2 linked regions of the Kordia antarctica genome follow. The protein of the gene in region 1 interacts with the protein of each later gene in a pairwise test. Links are inferred from orthologs where the notes say so. Each region holds a gene or a part of one and is shown in the gene's direction. Other genes may lie near its edges. The genes, in order: rlmB and tsaE.

Evidence for each region.
Region 2: the proteins of rlmB (region 1) and tsaE interact in binary tests that used the Escherichia coli proteins (3 or more experiments, as listed by UniProt). The link is inferred for Kordia antarctica from one-to-one orthologs.

What each region holds. Positions count from the first base shown.
Region 1 is NZ_CP019288.1:2,294,034-2,300,836, forward strand. The notes cover bases 2,632-5,582. They hold rlmB (23S rRNA (guanosine(2251)-2'-O)-methyltransferase RlmB), read left to right. Parts: upstream 2,632-3,712; coding sequence 3,713-4,453; downstream 4,454-5,582. Other genes in these bases: IMCC3317_RS09235 (hypothetical protein), read left to right, coding at 2,632-2,791; IMCC3317_RS09240 (hypothetical protein), read left to right, coding at 2,802-3,647; IMCC3317_RS09250 (rhomboid family intramembrane serine protease), read right to left, coding at 4,454-5,209; IMCC3317_RS09255 (hypothetical protein), read left to right, coding at 5,389-5,582. In the rest of the region: IMCC3317_RS09225 (SusC/RagA family TonB-linked outer membrane protein), read left to right, coding at 1-496; IMCC3317_RS09230 (RagB/SusD family nutrient uptake outer membrane protein), read left to right, coding at 507-1,931; more of IMCC3317_RS09235, read left to right, coding at 1,952-2,631; more of IMCC3317_RS09255, read left to right, coding at 5,583-6,246; IMCC3317_RS09260 (replication-associated recombination protein A), read left to right, coding at 6,374-6,803. UniProt on the Escherichia coli protein: Specifically methylates the ribose of guanosine 2251 in 23S rRNA.
Region 2 is NZ_CP019288.1:404,618-411,395, reverse strand. Bases 2,593-5,518 are described here. They hold tsaE (tRNA (adenosine(37)-N6)-threonylcarbamoyltransferase complex ATPase subunit type 1 TsaE), read left to right. Parts: upstream 2,593-3,814; coding sequence 3,815-4,222; downstream 4,223-5,518. Other genes in these bases: IMCC3317_RS01815 (hypothetical protein), read left to right, coding at 5,321-5,518; IMCC3317_RS01820 (hypothetical protein), read left to right, coding at 4,613-5,071; IMCC3317_RS23640 (hypothetical protein), read left to right, coding at 4,435-4,590; porX (T9SS response regulator signal transducer PorX), read left to right, coding at 2,593-3,724. Outside these bases: lpxD (UDP-3-O-(3-hydroxymyristoyl)glucosamine N-acyltransferase), read right to left, coding at 1-831; IMCC3317_RS01835 (HD domain-containing protein), read right to left, coding at 856-2,085; more of porX, read left to right, coding at 2,177-2,592; more of IMCC3317_RS01815, read left to right, coding at 5,519-5,878; IMCC3317_RS01810 (hypothetical protein), read left to right, coding at 6,142-6,666; IMCC3317_RS01805 (alanine dehydrogenase), read left to right, coding at 6,724-6,778. UniProt on the Escherichia coli protein: Required for the formation of a threonylcarbamoyl group on adenosine at position 37 (t(6)A37) in tRNAs that read codons beginning with adenine.

The sequences.
Region 1 (6,803 bases):
AGATAAAAATTTCGATCCATCATATACTGGAGGTTTCGGAGCTGACATCACTTATAAAGGATTTACACTAAGTTCGTTATTCTCATTTTCAGCAGACAGATATAGACAAAATAGTTCATTAGCGATTGTAGAAGATGTAGGATTAGCAGGATTTGCTAACCAGTCAACTAGTATCTTAAATGCATGGACTACTCCAGGACAAGTAACTGACATTCCAGCATTATCGTTTGGAGGTTTACGTGCAGTTGATGGAGATCGATATCTTGAAGATGCTTCATTCTTACGTTTAAGAAACGTTTCATTATCATACAAAGTTGATTCTAAAATCTTAGAAAAAACAAATATCTTATCTGGATTGAGAGTTTATGTTCAGGGTACTAACTTAGTAACATGGACAAAATGGAGAGGATTTGATCCTGAAAGTAACCAAAATACTGGTTTCTTTGATTATCCAGTTCCAAGAACTTTCTCTTTAGGATTTGACTTAAACTTTTAAAAAATAAAAAATGAAAAAATATTTTCTAATACCAATTATTGTCACCTTACTCTTCGCAGTAAGTTGTGACGATCAATTAGAACGTTTTCCAGTAGATAGTTTGGTTGAAGAAACCGCCTATCAAAGTGTTTCTGATTTAGAAGCAGGATTACGTGGAGCTATAAACAGTATAAATCGTGGAGGTGGACAAGCTAGTTTAATCTCATTTAACTCTATCTTTTCAGATAATACCAAAATCGGAAAAGACAATGGAGGTCAGCAATTAAACCTGTTGAACCAATTATTGAACTCTCAAAATGGTGACCAAGGAACTTGGGGAGATAGATACAACGCGATTAACAACTTTAACCGTGTATTAGCTGGAGCTTCTGTAATTACACCAACATCTGGTGAAACTGGCTCTTACAACAATATATTAGCTCAGTGTTATGCATTCAGAGCGTATTTACACCATGATTTATTAACATACTATTCGGAGGATTTATTAAATTCTGCTTCTTTAGGTGTTTTCTATCAAAATACTGTATCTACATCTGATTTTCCTGCAAGACAAACTGTTGGAGAAATCGTAACTGAAATTGAAAACGATCTTACACTAGCTGCTAGCTTAATGCCAACAAGTTCTACTGATAAGAACTTCGCGACTCGTGATTTTATCACTTTCTTAAGAGCTAGAGTAGCATTGTACAGTGGAGATTACACGACAGCTATTTCTAATGCAAATACATTGATTGCTAGCTATTCATTAGCTAACCAAACACAGTATGCTGCAATGTTTAACGGAGATACTGACACAACAGAAGTTATCTTCAAATTTGACAACGTACAAGGAAACAACAGTAGTATTGCCTTCAACTGGATTTTTACAGGTACAGGTGGTGATTTTATCGAAATGTCTACCGGGTTATTTGGACTTTTTGCTGCTGGAGATGTTCGTCGTACTGTAAATGTTGATCCTGCAAGTAATCCAGGTGCTACGCCTCCTGAATTAACTATTGGAAAGTATCCAGCTGGTGCTGATACTAATTATATCAATGATTACAAAGCAATGAGACTTTCTGAAATCTATTTAATCAGAGCTGAGGCGCATGCTAGAAAAGCTGCTCCAGATTTCGCTGCTGCTGCTGCAGACGTGAATGCTGTTAGAAATGCTAGATTTAACACACCTCAAACAACAGCGACTTACACTTCTTTAAATGAAGCTATTACTGATGTAAAAGCTGAAAGAAGATTAGAGTTATGCTACGAAGGTTTCAGGTATGTTGATATTAAAAGATACAGAAATATCTTAAATGAAGGTATTGATAGAGCTGCTAACGATTGTGTTGGTGGTATTCCATGTTCACTTCCGGTTTCATCTGAGAAATTTACTTTCCCAATACCGCAAGCTGAAATTAATGCTAACCCTAACATGACCCAGAATTCAGGGTACTAATAAACTAAAAAAAGAAAGTAATGAAAAAAATCGCAATACTTTTCATAGGTGTGTTGTTTATGTTCACTTCGTGTGAAGAGACACAATCACCAATATATGATGGTAGCCAAACTTTGGCATACTTTAATGGAACATCTTCTACATTAGAAGTTGAGATCAATAGTACCAACACAATAGATGTATCTGTAGGTGTAAGTACTACATCTTCATCAGCAAGAACAGTAAATGTTTCTGTTGACGCTGATAATACAACTGCTACAAGTGGAATGTATTCATTTCCTACTACTGTTACGATTCCTGCTAACGAGTTCTTTGGAACTTTAACTGTTATGGGTATGGATGACGGATTGACAACTTCAGGTGAAACTTTATCATTAAAAATTGATTCAGTAGACGGAGGAATTGGAAGTACCCAAATTCATACACTATCATTAGTAGAAATTTGCCCTATTGACGCAACTTTCGCTACTGGTATGTATACTTTAGATTTCGTATCAGGTGGTATCGCTGCTGCTGGATTTGCTCCAGCATTAGGAACAGCAATAAATGTTGAATTAGTTGGTGGAACTGCATCAACTGAAAGAACCTTCAATGTGAAATGTTACCCAAGTTTTGGGTTTTCTAATCCACCAGTTGATTTCTCTTTTAGCTTTGTATGTGGTACAACTACATCTAAAGGGCTTCTTGACGGACAAGTTTCAGGAGTTGGATGTGGTGGATCTATCGCATTCGGACCTGCAACATCACTAGGATCATATACTGTTGGAGATGATACATCAATTACATTTATTTTCGATGAAGACATCGACGAAATATGTGGTTCTGTAGCTACAACTACGTATACATTAACTAAAATATAATAACTTTGTTATGAAAAAAATTATAAAATTATTCATCTTACCTTTGGTATTAGTATTTACATATAGCTGTGTAAGTGATGATGGTAATAGATTTCAATCAGATCCTGAATCAGGATGGATAGAATTCCCAACGGAAGTAACTACAAGTTCTGTAGATAACTCTTTGACGTTAATTACTGTTCCTGTAAACTTTACTGCTCCTATTAACTTAACTGCAGTAAATGTAACTTACGCTATCGAAGATGTAGTAGGTGTATCAAGTAACGCAATTTCTGTTAGTGGTGCTGTAACCTTTGCTGCTAATACGAATACTGCTTTGATTAACTTAAATCTTACACCAACTGCTGCTACTGCTTTAGTATCTTCTGATATCTCTTTTGATATCGTGTTACAATCAGCAACAAGAGGAGTTTCTGTTGGATTATCAGACGGATCTTCGACAGTACGTCACAGAGTAAACTTAGTATGTGATCTTACATTAGACTTAGGTGGAATGTACAGTGTTACTACTAATTACGGATACCATGATTTCCTTCCAAACTTTAACCCTAACACAGAAGTTATGGCGATTGTTGATAATGGAGATGGAACTTTCTTTGTACAAGATTTCTCAGGAGGTCTTTACAATGGTGGTCCTTACGGTGCTGCTTACGGAACTGGTCCAACTAGTTTTGACTTTACATTCAGCAACTCTTGTAACAAAATTCAATGGGAAAACCAAAGTGACCCTTGGGGAGCTGTTATTCCATTAAATGGAGGAGTTAACGAAGTAAATGTTGCTACTGGAGTTATGACTACTTCTTGGTTCTGCGAAGGATACGGAGAAAACGGAGTTTCTGTTTACACACCAATGTAAAAATAACAACATAATACATTCAAAAAACCACCCAATTGGGTGGTTTTTTATTTTATCTTTGTCCCATGCAAGACAATAACACACAAATATTTGGTATAAGAGCCATTATAGAGGCAATCAATTCAGGAAGCACAATTGATAAGGTTTTTATTCAAAAAGGGCTTAGAGGCGACTTATTCAATGAATTAGACCAACTATTGCGTACAAACGCAATCAGTACTTCGTTTGTTCCACCAGAAAAACTAAATAGACTTACCAAAAAAAATCATCAAGGTGTTGTTGCATTAGTTTCTCCCATAGAATTTCATGATCTTGATACATTAGTTATAAGTGTCATAGAATCTGGAAGAATTCCTAAGTTTCTAATCTTAGATCAACTAAGTGATGTTCGTAATTTTGGAGCCATTATCCGTACAGCAGAATGTACTGGAGTCGATGGAATCATCATTCAGAAAAAAGGTGGCGCACCTGTAAATGCAGACTCCGTAAAAACTTCGGCTGGTGCTATCTTCAAAATGCCAATCTGTAAAGTTGATCACATCAAAGATGCTATCTATCATTTACAAAGTTCAGGCATACAAATTATTGCTGCAACTGAAAAAACCGAAAACACATTGTACGATGTAGATTTCACCGTGCCAGTTGCTATTGTAATGGGTTCTGAAGGAAAAGGTGTTTCGTCTTCAATCTTAAAAATTGTAGATCATCATGCAAAATTACCAATACTAGGAGAAATTGCTTCTCTAAATGTTTCGGTTGCATGTGGCGCATTTTTATATGAAATTATACGACAACGTTTAGCCTAACTACTCTTCTTCATTAATTTTAGAAGTATCAACATAGATATAATTTACTTTTATCTGTGGCAGCGCTTGCGGTATTTCTTCTACTTCATCAGGCAACGTTTCAATAAAATTTCCGTCCGCATCAAAATGTTTCATAAAAGGATCATTTTCTGGGACAAACTCCTCTTTTTCCCACTCGTACGTATCTTTTGCATATACTACGGGAAGAAAAACAGCTAATAAAAACCCAGTGGTAAATCCACCTAAGTGACCTTCCCAAGAAATATGTGGTTCTATAGGAAACAAATACCACAACATTCCTCCATATAAAAACATAATAATCAGCGATACCGCGACGAATCTGTAATACTTCGTTATAACTCCTTTAAAAAAGATAAAACTCATCAACACATAAATAAATCCACTTGCGCCAATATGATTTGCTTCTCGCCCAATAATCCACGTGATCAATCCTGAGCCAAACAATCCAATCAAAAAGATCATCCAACGTTGCGATCTATAAAAATAAATAATTGCTGCACTCAGCAAAAATAGCGGAATTGTATTATTCCAAAGATGTTTCAAGCTTCCATGAATAAACGGACTCAGTAAAATTCCTCGCAATCCTTTCAATGTTCTTGGATACACGCCATATTCATTAAAACGGAATCCAAAACGTATTTCAGACCAATATACTAACCAAATTAATAGTATAAACAAAAATGGTAGTAGTACGACTTGTGGCGTAAATACAAAAGGTTGTTGATTAGAATTCATAAATAATTTTACATCAAGTAGTCAAAAAATCAGCCAAAATTAGTTCGCATGAAAAATTGTCACCTAGAAAAAACAGTTATTTAATCAGGGTTTTTCCTCTAAAAAAATACGGTGTTCACGTATTAAAAATACATTTTTAAATCGTAAATTATCTGACAATCAACTAAATAACAACTATTATGAAAAAAAAATCAACCATTCTAACATTACTAATGCTTATCATTTTTTCTTGTAATTTAGAAGAAAACACAAGCGAGACAACCTCTCAAGAAACGAATCTAAAATCCATAAGTGATTTTGACGGTTACGGAATATCTCACAATCTTGCGATGGATCACATTGCTACGATGCCTAATTTTAATACTGCATCCTTGCAAGACATTTTCTATTTTGGTGATACCTATAGCGACGCTTATTTTGATAACTCAACTTGCAATTGCACTGATTGGCAAACTCACGAAACAGAATTGACAATGCTTGAAGGAATGTATGACGATCTGAACAACGCTTCCAATGTGCTCGTAAACATGAATTATATTAAACCTGAAGATGCACCATTGACAGATATGCTATTTACTATTTTTGACAATGCAATCTCTATTGAAAATAGTACATACAAAAGCGTGGCAGAATTCACTGCCGAAATTGAAGCATTTGAAAACTTTATCATTGCTAACTATCCAGTAATATATGACCAAACTGCAGGAACAGGGAATTATGCAGCCAACATGTTAGGAGCGTGTAGTATTGCTAAAAATAGTTATAGTTATTGGATAAATGCCACACTCGATAGCTCACATCCTTGGAATTACCGCTTACTACACATGAATTCAAATAATAACAGGCAAGGAAATAAAATAGGAATGCTCCAAAAAAACTTATTTGAAGACTTTGGACGAGCTGTTGGAAGAATATTTGTAGATGCTGCTGGTCTTATAGCTGGTGGAAATTGTGGACGCATTTTTGATAAAAATGGAAGAGATATAACATGTGCTATAAGACATGCTGCAAAAGTATCTGCAGGAAAAAAATCTTAGAAATTATAACCTAATGTAAAAATATATGCAACTACAGATTCCACCAAAAAAATAGTAAAATTTGTAGTTGCAACACCTTATAGAAACTTCTAATGCATAATTTGGACAAATGCCTTATTTTTGCCTAATGAATGAACCATTAGCGGAACGCATTCGTCCGAAAACATTAGAAGACTATATCAGTCAAGAACATCTTGTTGGAGAAACTGGTGTACTTACCCGACAAATAGAAAAAGGATTAATTCCTTCACTCCTACTTTGGGGACCACCAGGAACAGGAAAAACAACGTTGGCTAATATTATTGCAACTACGTCAAAGCGTCCTTTTTATTCGCTTAGCGCGATAAGTTCTGGTGTAAAAGACGTACGAGAAATCATTCTACGTGCAAAACAAGAAAATGGGTTGTTTACGACTAAAAACCCAATTCTTTTTATTGATGAAATTCATCGTTTTAGCAAATCGCAACAAGATTCTTTACTTGGTGCTGTGGAAAAAGGTTGGGTAACTTTAATTGGTGCTACCACAGAAAATCCAAGCTTTGAAGTCATTCCTGCAT
Region 2 (6,778 bases), 1.9 Mb from region 1 along the record:
ACCTACAATTCCAACTTGTCCGCCAATCATACAGTTTTCTCCAATTTTGGCAGATCCTGCAATTCCAGTTTGCGCTGCAATTACGGTGTTTTTACCAATTTCTACATTGTGTGCAATTTGAATTTGATTGTCGAGCTTTACTCCTTTTCTAATGATTGTTGAGCCCATTGTTGCTCTATCAATTGTGGTTCCTGCTCCTACATCAACATCATCTTCTAGAATTACATTTCCAGTTTGCGGAATTTTATGAAACTCTCCATTTTTATCTGGCGCAAAGCCAAAACCATCGGCTCCAACGATAGCGCCACTATGAATAACACAATTGTCGCCAATAACTGACTCAGAGTAAATTTTAGCGCCAGCGAAAATAACCACATTGTTTCCAATAGTGACATTATCACCAATATAAGCGTTTGGATATACTTTTACATAATCACCCATTTTTACGTTATCTCCCATGTATGAGAACGCACCAAAGTAGAGTTCTTTACCATATTTGGCAGATTCAGATATGAATGCAGGCTGCTCAATTCCGACCTTATTTAGCTTTACTTTATCGTAATATTCCAAAATTTTAGAGAACGATTCGTAAGCATCTTCAACCTTGATTAACGTTGTTTTTATATTATCTTCCGCTATAAAATCTTTGTTGACAATTGTAATGGAAGCGCGCGTGCTATATATGTACTGCGTATATTTCGGATTAGCTAAGAAAGTCAAAGAACCTTCCATGCCTTCTTCTATTTTAGAAAGTTTAGAAACTTCGGTGTTTGGATCACCTACGATATCTCCTTCTAGAATACCTGCTATTTGTGTCGCTGTAAACTTCATTATCGCAAAAGTATAAAAAAACTCCTAAAGTTTGTCTTTTGGGTAACATATATAATATTTAGTTACCATTTTTGACAATGCTTTTAGGTTTAGTTGACCAGAAGCTTTGACAACATCTTGTACTTTTCCTGACTTGAGTAAGATGTTTATGTTCTGACTTGTGGTTTTGTATGCTTGATTGGATATTTCGCCTGAGAACACAAAGTACGCCGCTTCCGCTGCTGTAATGTTGTATTCATTCATCAAGTTTTGTGTTTCGATTTGAAGCTTTTTGCTCGAAATCTTTTTGTTTTTGATTTTGACTTTTAATAAATCACGATTGATAATCATTTTGCAAAGATTTGATAGCACAAAGTCGTTTTCGCTCATCCATTCTTTCATTGCTGAAACAATATCGTAATCGTCTAGTTTGGCAAATCGATCTAAAACATCATAATTAAAGTCGTCAATAGAGATTTCATTTTGAATGAAAAAAGACAATGCCGCACTTGCTTGTAATTGTGTTCCTTGAAGCGTTAATTCTTTGGCTCTTTTTAGTACACGAATGAGCAGTTGTTCCGCAGCCAGACTCGTTTTATGTAAGTATACTTGCCAATACATTAAGCGTCTGGCAACCAGAAATTTTTCAACAGAATAAATCCCTTTTTCTTCAATTACTAATTCATCATCAACCACACTTAACATCGTAATGATTCGTTCCGAATTGATGTTTCCTTCTGCAACTCCTGTATAAAAACTGTCTCGTTTTAGATAATCGGCTCTATCCATGTCAATTTGACCAGATATTAACTGATACATGAATTTTCTTGGGTAGTTTCCTTTGAATATTTCGATGGCAAGCGTTAAACTTCCGTTAAATTCTTTGTTTAATTGTTCCATTAATAAGAGTGAAATCTCTTCATGAGTCACACTATTTACAATGCTGTGTTCCATTGCATGCGAGAAAGGTCCGTGACCAATATCGTGTAATAGAATGGCAATTAGTAGTGCTTGTTTTTCATCTTCTGAAATTTCAACACCTTTAAAACAAAGAACTTGGATCGCTTTTTGCATTAAGTGCATACAACCCAACGCATGATGAAATCGAGTATGATGCGCACCTGGATATACCAAGTATGACATGCCCATTTGTGAAATTCTGCGTAAGCGCTGAAAATATTTATGTTCAATTAAATCAAAGATGAGCGCATTAGGAATTGTAATAAATCCGTAAATTGGGTCGTTTAATATTTTAAGCTTATTTCTAGTATTCAACTTCTAAGTTTTTATACATTTTTTTTGGAATAAGCACAAATATAAGTACATAATGCCAAGCCTTACTAATAATTTACAAAATTAAAGATATATGAGTACATTCAAGATTCTTTGGGTTGATGACGAAATTGATTTGTTAAAACCACATATTCTCTTTTTAGAGAAGAAAAACTACGAAGTTACAACGTGCACAAGCGGTACAGAAGCTATTGAAATGATTGATGAACAAAATTTTGATATTGTTTTGTTGGATGAAAACATGCCTGGTTTGACGGGTTTGGAAACATTAGCTGAATTGAAAGAGAAACAAAATAACCTTCCTGTGGTAATGATTACCAAGAGTGAAGAAGAGTATATTATGGAAGAAGCAATTGGTTCTAAGATTGCCGATTATTTGATAAAACCTGTGAATCCGAATCAGATTTTATTGAGTTTGAAGAAAAATTTGGATCATTCGCGATTGATTTCTGAGAAGACGACTTCTAATTATCAGCAAGAATTTAGAAAGATTGCAATGGATATGGCAATGGTAAATTCGATTGAAGAATGGATTGAGTTGTATCAGAAATTGATTTATTGGGAATTGCAATTGGAAGATATTGAAGATACTGGAATGTTTGAAATTTTGGAATCGCAGAAGCATGAAGCCAATGTACAGTTTGGAAAGTTTGTTGATAAAATGTATCCGAAATGGTTTGGTGACGACGAAGCACCAATTATGTCACATACTTTATTCAGACAATTAATAGCTCCCGAAATTAGCAAAGCACAACCAACTTTATTAGTTGTCGTTGATAATTTACGTTATGATCAATGGAGAGCTTTTGAACCAATTTTGAATGCACATTATAAAAAAGAGAAAGAGGTTCCGTTTGTGAGTATTCTGCCAACGGCGACACAATATGCTAGAAATGCTATTTTTTCGGGCTTGATGCCTTCCGACATGGAAAAGTTACATCCTCAATATTGGAAGAATGATACCGATGAAGGTGGAAAGAATTTGCATGAGAATGATTTCTTAAAAGCGCAATTGAAGCGTTTAGGGTTGGATATTAAGCATGAATATCACAAAATAACAAGCTTACGAGGCGGAAGGAAGCTCGCAGACAACTTTAAATCGCAAAAAGATAATGACTTAACGGTAGTGGTTTATAACTTCGTAGACATGCTCTCACACGCTAAAACCGAAATGGACGTTGTAAAAGAATTAGCTTCAGACGACAAAGCATATAGATCGTTAACAGTAAGTTGGTTTAAGAATTCTCCGTTGTTGGATATCATTCAGCAATCGCAACGTTTAGGGTTTAAATTGATTATTACTACCGATCACGGAACTATTAATGTAAAACATCCTTCAAAAGTAGTTGGCGATAAAAACACAAGTTTGAATTTACGCTATAAAACAGGAAGAAGTTTAACGTACGAACAAAAAGATGTTTTAGCGGCTAAAGATCCGAGAAGTATTCATTTGCCAGTGATTAACATGAGTAGTTCGTTTATTTTTGCCAAGACCGATTTGTTTTTTGCGTATCCGAATAATTACAATCATTATGTGAGTTATTTTAGAAATACGTATCAACATGGTGGCGTTTCGTTGGAAGAAATGATTATTCCGTTTGCGGTTTTATCGCCAAGATAAGATGTTAAAAACAAGTGCAGCAAGTGATTTTATGCACTATTGGAGAAAATTTAGTAAATTTGGCGCGAAGTCTCAAAATTTTGAATATTAGTGCAAATAGAATATAATCTTTCTGAAATAGAAACAATAGCTGCGGCTATTCTTGAGGAATCTCAACATAAAATTATTACTTTTCATGGTGAAATGGGTGTTGGCAAAACGACCTTGATCAAAGTATTGGCAAAACAATTAGGTGTAAACGAGTTGACAAACAGTCCGACATTTTCAATTGTAAACGAATATAGAACTGACAAAGAAATAATCTATCATTTTGATTGTTACCGAATAGAAGACGAAATTGAAGCCTATGATATTGGCATTGAAGAGTATTTGTATAGTGATGCTTGGTGCTTCATAGAATGGCCTGAACGCATTGAAAATTTATTGCCTGAAGAAATTACAGAAGTGAAAATTAATAAGATTAATGAACAAATGCGTTCTATTCATCTAAAAAATTGAACACTTTACCGAAAACTAAGAACTTTAACCGTAAAATAAACCTAAAAGACTGACAAATAAATGACTTTTATAGTATATTTAAGAAAATTCTTATAGATACAAAAAAAGTAAAAAATTGATAAAAGTACGTAGAAAATAGAATATGATACTTTTCTGAAAATCATTTGGTTAATATATAAGTTTGCTTCATCGTAAAACTAAAACCTAACAAAATGAAATTAAGAAATTATATTTTTGCAGCAGTCGTATTTGCATCAGTAACATTTGTGTCTTGTAACCCAGATAGCATTGCAGACGAAGACAACCCATACCAAACCGAAGAAGGAATCGAAAGAAGTAAACTTAAGCCACCGCCGCAAACTCATTAATAAGGCAATATTAAGGGATAGTTTGGTTGTAATACTTATTGCTATTACTCCTTATTTGTTTCAATTATATGAAAGTTTTCCAAGTACAGAAGTTTGGAAAAATGATTACTTTACTATCACTAGTAATTATTATGAAGATGTTAGAGCAGCTGCTTGGGTTTATGCTAGTAAAATAATTCCGCTGATATTAGTTATAATTTGGTTTTTAACCTGTAAAAATTGGTGGTATCATATTATATTAATTCCTATAGCAATGTTTTCATTTCAATTTTATGCGTCGTTTCAAAGAGACACATATATTGATGAGATTGAAATTTATTATGTAATACCTATCATGATGATAATCATTCCAATAGTTTACTTAATAAGAGCTAAATTATTTGATAAATTAGTAAACGGAATTGATTTAAAGAAAATTGAAGCCGAACTTGAAGAATATAGACGTAAAGAAGAAGAGCAAAAAGATAAATCATTAGAATAAAAAGTTCATTGAAATAAATAAAATATACTATTTTCTATGTATTTGGTTAATTTTGGATAAAACTAACAAAAGTACGTAGAAAATATATTATGCTTTTTTTAAAGGTAATTTTTGGTTATTCAATAAGTTTGACCCATCGTTAAACTAAATAATCTAAAATTACTCAGATGAAAACTAAATTCTACCTTTACCTATTAGCAGCCGTATCAACAATTTTATTTGTATCTTGTAATCCAGATAGCATTGCTGATGAAGACAACCCATACGAAACAGAACAAGGACTCGAAAAAATTAAAATCAAACCAGGAGACATGGTCTAAAAAAAGAATATTCATTGATAGTATTATAGTCTTTTTTGTTGCCATATCCCCATTTGTAGCATATTCATATTTAGCTGCTCCCGAGGGAGAAACATGGGACATAGGTGTATACACTTTTACTAAAAATGGATTTTCAAGTGTTAACATAGCTATTTGGCTGTATGTCAGCAAATTAATACCTTTGTATTTATTGATTTTTTGGTTTATTACCTGCAAACATTGGTGGTACCATATAATATTAGTACCTATTACACTATTTGGTTTCCAACTTTTTGCAGCATTGAGTAAAGGCTCAAATATAATAGATGAAAATGAAAGTCTTTGGGTTATCATAGTACTTATGGTAATAGCCCCTATTGTATACTTGATGCGATTGAGACTTTATGATAAATATGTTTTAGGTATTGACCTACAAAAAATAGACGCTGAACTAGAAGAATATGAGCGTAAAGAAAAAGAAGCTGAAAATAAAATAGAAATTAAATAATTACGTATATTCGCGAAAATACTTACGTTAAAAAGATATAAAATACCAATTTCTACGACTTTTGTTGGATGAACCCAAATCTAACAAAAGTACGTAGAAAATTTATATTGCTATATTTCTGATAATTAGTTGGTTATTGAATAAGTTTGACACATCGTTAAACTAAATAACTAAATTAATTATGAAAACTAAATTCTACCTTTATATTTTAGCCGCTGTATCAACAATATTATTTGTATCTTGTAACCCAGACAGTATTGCTGATGAAGACAACCCATACGAAACAGAACAAAATATCGACAGGAAGAAAATCCAAGTCCCTCGTAACGGGTAGCATTGTTGCTATAATCATAGCAACAACACCCTATATATTCTATTTATACGAGAGTTTCCCAGATGAAAAAAGCTGGGAAACTTTCTTGTTTACATTTAAAAGTAGCTCAAGTTTATATAATATTGCTTGGCTATTAACAGGCAAAGTAGTTCCACTCGTATTATTAATACTTTGGTTTTTTACTTGTCGCGATTGGTGGTATCATGTGATTCTAATTCCAATAGCAATGTATGCATTTCAAATATTTAGTATTATACATGATGAAAATAATCCTGTTGATGAAGTTGAAATTTATTGGTTAATTCCAATAATGATGATCATAATGCCCATAGTCTATTTAATTAGATTAAAGTTATTTGATAAGTATGTTTATGGTATAGATTTGAAAAAAATAGATGCAGAACTTGCAGAATACGAACGAAAAGAACAAGAAATGCTGGAAGCCAACAAATAGTGTTTTTTTACTTCATTTTTATTTGTAACTTCATGTTTTAACCAACTATAATGCTTCATGGCAGAATTTTTATCTCCTTTTACCAAACAACAATTACTTCCACAAGAAGAAA